Regions from separate parts of the Actinomadura geliboluensis genome, predicted to be linked through region 1. Evidence: riboswitches for the same ligand, from Rfam matches in the RefSeq annotation. Region 1 holds a riboswitch; the other holds the start of a gene.
The links. A riboswitch is a leader RNA that binds a small molecule or an ion and turns the genes downstream of it on or off. The one in region 1 is predicted to bind glycine.
Positions count from the first base shown of each region.

Region 2: another riboswitch for glycine. It lies ahead of gcvT (glycine cleavage system aminomethyltransferase GcvT); the one in region 1 lies ahead of gcvP (aminomethyl-transferring glycine dehydrogenase).

Region 1 is NZ_JBICUA010000012.1:331,965-334,156, forward strand. It holds gene ACGFI1_RS34935 (lysylphosphatidylglycerol synthase transmembrane domain-containing protein) at 1-753, opposite strand, end outside; glycine riboswitch at 1,018-1,112, shown strand; glycine riboswitch at 1,113-1,223, shown strand; gene gcvP (aminomethyl-transferring glycine dehydrogenase) at 1,285-2,192, shown strand, end outside.
Region 2 is NZ_JBICUA010000004.1:217,887-220,078, reverse strand. It holds gene gcvT (glycine cleavage system aminomethyltransferase GcvT) at 1-945, opposite strand, end outside; glycine riboswitch at 1,019-1,107, opposite strand; glycine riboswitch at 1,112-1,207, opposite strand; gene ACGFI1_RS15300 (hypothetical protein) at 1,269-1,640, opposite strand; gene ACGFI1_RS15295 (M50 family metallopeptidase) at 1,880-2,192, shown strand, end outside.

The DNA.
Region 1 (2,192 bases):
CGGCCGCATCCCGAGCCGCTCCAGCGCCGCGACCACCGCCGTCCCGGACGGCCGCGGGTTCGGCGTGCCGACGGCGTACAGGGTGCCGTGGCCGATGGCGCGGCCGAGGAAGTAGGTGGCCGCGAGGGCGGCGACGGACGCGTACGACGCGGTGAGCCCGGTCAGCGCCGCCAGCCCGATCATGATCCAGGTCGCCGCCTGCCACCGGGTGCGCCCCGCCATCCCGACGGCGGTGGCGAACGCGATCACGGGGGCGATGTCGGTGTGCACGGGCGCGGTCTCGGTGCCGCCCCAGATCAGCGAGTCCAGCACGCCGCCGGGGGCGGCCCGCACCACCAGGTCGTCCAGCCCCACGGTGATCCCGAAGGCGATCACGGCGGCCAGCAGCGCGATCGCGACGCGCGTCCCGTCCTTGTGGAACAGCCGCTCCACCGCGAACGCGACCGGCACCGCCAGCACCCCGAAGCTGGACACCAGCGTCGCGAGCGTCAGCAGCAGCCGGGGCGCGTGCGCGGTGCCCTCGGCGATGTCGGTCTGCAGGCCGTGCGTGGTCTGCTGCGCGATCGACACCAGCAGCATCACCGCCGCCAGCCCGGCCAGCGACGCCGCGAACCTGATCGCGTCGGTGGGCCGGCGGATCCGGTCCGGCAGGGCGGGCTCGTCGACCGGCGCCCCGGCGGGCGCGCCGCGCGCCGCGCGCACCGCGCCGTCGTGGGTCTGCGTCACGCCGCTACCGCCCGGGCCGTCCGTCATCGTGATCAGCGTCCCAGAACCGGCGGCGCGCCGTCGAGCGCCGGGACGCCTCCCGGCCGGTCGCGCGTGCACCCCGCAGCCCCATCTCCGCCCCCGTGGCCCGAGGTCCGTCTTGTCCCAGGTGAATCAGCACATCGTACCGGCCGGTACCGGTCCGGCACCGGGGGACGCCCTCCGTGTCCGCGGCGGGGTGACCCCGTCCCGCCGGGGCCGCGGCGGCGGCCGGGACCGGTCTTTGGGTAGGGTTCGGTCAGGACATGCCGTCGACCCTGGGCGGGAGAGCCCCCGCGCCGCCAGCGCGGGGCGCCGAAGGGGCAACCTCCCCGGAACCTCTCAGGCAAAAGGACCGCTCGGGCGAGGCACCTCTGGAAAGCAGGCGTCGTTCCCCGCGCGCGGGGAACGCGGCTCACCGAAGGGGAAACCCCGCCGCGCGGGTGAAGCTCTCAGGTGCCGATGACAGAGGGGGAGACCGGCCGCCGGCCCGCGCGCCGGCGGTGGCCCTGAGCGACCGCAGCAGCCAGGAGGCTCTCCATGACCGCGCAGTTCTTCGCCCCCGTGGCTTCGCCGCAGCACGCCCGCACCGCGTTCGCCGACCGGCACATCGGCCCCGGCCCGGCCGACCGCGACCGGATGCTCGCCGCGATCGGCTACTCCGGCGCCGAGGCGCTGATCGACGCCGCGGTCCCCGCCGCGATCCGCACCTCCCGCCCGCTGGACCTGCCGCCCGCGCTGAGCGAGCCCGCCGCGCTGGCCCGGCTCCGCGAGCTGGCGTCCCGCAACACCGTGCTGACCTCCATGATCGGGCTCGGCTACCACGGGACGACGGTCCCGGGCGTGATCCTGCGCAACGTCCTGGAGAACCCGGGCTGGTACACCGCCTACACGCCGTACCAGCCGGAGATCTCCCAGGGGCGGCTGGAGGCGCTGCTGAACTTCCAGACGGTGGTCGCCGACCTGACCGGCCTGCCCGTCGCCAACGCCTCCATGCTGGACGAGGGCACCGCCGCCGCCGAGGCGATGGCGCTCGCGCACCGCGCGTCCAGGCGCAAGGACCCGGGGACGTTCCTCGTCGACGCGGACGCGCTTCCGCAGACGATCGAGGTCGTCCGGACGCGCGCCGTCCCGCTCGGCATCGAGGTGGTGACCGCCGACCTGTCCGAGGGCCTCCCGGACGGCGACTTCTTCGGCGTGCTGCTGCAGTACCCGGGCGCGTCCGGCGCCGTCCGCGACCTGGAGCCGGTGATCGCGCAGGCGCACGAGCGCGGCGCCAAGGCCGTCGTGGCCGCCGACCTGCTCGCGCTGACGCTGCTGCGCCCGCCGGGGGAGTCGGGCGCCGACATCGCGGTCGGGTCGGCGCAGCGGTTCGGCGTCCCCTACGGTTTCGGCGGGCCGCACGCCGGCTACATGGCGGTCGGCGAGGGCCTCCAGCGGCAGCTGCC
Region 2 (2,192 bases), on a different contig from region 1:
GCTCGTCACGACGCCGCACGGCGTGCCGCCGGACGTGACGACCTGGTACCCCTTCCGTGGCGCGCGACGCCCGCGCGCGACCAGTCCCACGAGCCTACGGCCCGGCGGCGTCGCGGCCTGCGCCGCCAGGGTGGTCTTGCCCACGAAATCGACGGTCTTGTCCAGCTTCACGACCCGGCCGAGGCCCGCCTCGAACGGCGTCGTCTCGGCGGTCAGCTCGTTGCCGTACAGCGGCATGCCCGCTTCGAGGCGCAGCGAGTCGCGCGCGGCGAGGCCCGCCGGGACGACCCCGTCGACCGCGGCGAGCGCCCGCCACAGCGCGACGGCGTCGGCGGCGTCCACGAACAGCTCGAAGCCGTCCTCGCCGGTGTAGCCGGTGCGGGCGATCAGCGCGTCCACGCCCGCGACGCGTCCGGCGAGGATCGCGTAGTACTTGAGGTCGCCCACGGGCGCGTCGGTGAACTCTTCGAGAATTCCCTGTGAGCGCGGACCCTGGAGGGCGACCAGCGCGTACGCGGCGGAGCGGTCGTCGACGGCCGCCTCGAAGCCGGTGGCGCGCTCGGCCAGCGCGTCCCGCACGACGTCGGAATTGGCCGCGTTCGCCACGACCATCCACGTCTCGTCGGCGAGCCGGTAGACGATCAGGTCGTCGAGGACGCCGCCGTCCGGCGCGCAGATCATCGTGTAGCGGGCCTTGCCGACCGGCATCGTCGACAGGTTCCCGACCAGCGCGTAGTCGAGCGCGGCGCCCGCGTCCGGCCCGGAGAGGAAGATCTCCCCCATGTGCGACAGGTCGAACAGGCCGGCCCCGGTGCGGACGGCCTGGTGCTCGGCGGTCTCGCTCTTGTAGCGCAGCGGCATCAGGTAGCCGGCGAAGTCGACGAGGTTCGCGCCGAGGTCGCGGTGGACGTCGTGCAGCGGAGTGGTCTTCGGATCGGCGGACATGGGTTCGGCTCCTTCGTCACGGGCGCGCGTGGTCCATCGTCCCACTCGCGCACCGGGCGTTTCGGTGCCTCCCCCTCTGTCATCGGCGCCTGAGAGCTTCACCCGCCGGCGGGCGGCGGGTTTTCACCTTCGGCGGGGGACCGGGTCCCCGCTTTCCAGAGGTCGCCTTGCCCGTGCGGTCCGTGGGCCTGAGAGGTTCCGGGGAGGATTTGCTCCTTCGGCGTCCCACACCGGCTGCGTGGGACTCTCCCGCACGGGGTCAACGGCTTTCCGCCAAATCTAGCAGCGGCCCCGCCCGGCGACCACCCGCCGGCCGCCCGCCCTCAGCCGGTGGGCGGCGGGGACGCCGACATCGACTTCACGCAGGTCCGCAGCGCCGCCTTGATCTTCTCCAGGTCCTTCTTCGCGGGGGTGGACGTCGGGTTCGGAGACGGCAGTTCGACCCCCTGCTCGTGCATGCAGTCGTTGAACGCCTGGGTCGCCTGGGACACCCCCGGCGGGACGGGCGCGGCCGTCGTGCCGGGCTTGCCGGTCGCCGTCCCGGACGGCGCCGAGGCCGGTGCCGAGGCCGCCGGGGTGGGCGGCGCCGACGCCCGCGCGTCCCCGCCGCCGTCGTCGGAGCCCCCGCACCCGCTGAGCGCCAGACCCAGCGCCAGCACCGCTACAAGACCGCGCTTCAAGGTGACAACCTCCATGGACCGGGGTGAGACCGCTCATAATGCGCGCGTTCGCCGCCCCGCCGCTATCACGGCGCATGCCAATGACGCCGCCGCGACTTAGCACCTCTCCTCAAATCCGCCCGGCCCGAGCGCTCCTCTCGCTGCACCGGTTCCTTGATTGACTTAAACCGGGACAGGACGGGTCGCGTACTCTGAGTTGGTCGTTGGAGATCACCCGCGGTGGGCGCGGGGGGACGAGCTGAGGGGCATGCCGGATGGTCTACCTGGCGGGGATGCTGATCCTGTTCTTCGGCCTGCTCGTGTCCATCGCGCTGCACGAACTCGGGCACTTCTCGTTCGCCAAGCTGTTCAAGGTGCGGACCACCCAGTTCATGGTCGGTTTCGGCCCGACGATGTGGTCCAAGCGCAAGGGCGAGACCGAGTACGGGGTGAAGTGGATCCCGCTCGGCGGCTACATCCGCATGATCGGGATGCTGCCGCCGCGCAAGGGCGACGCCCCCGGGCAGGTGCGGCAGGTCAGCACCGGGCCGTGGCAGGGCCTCATCGAGTCGGCGCGCGGCGCCGCCC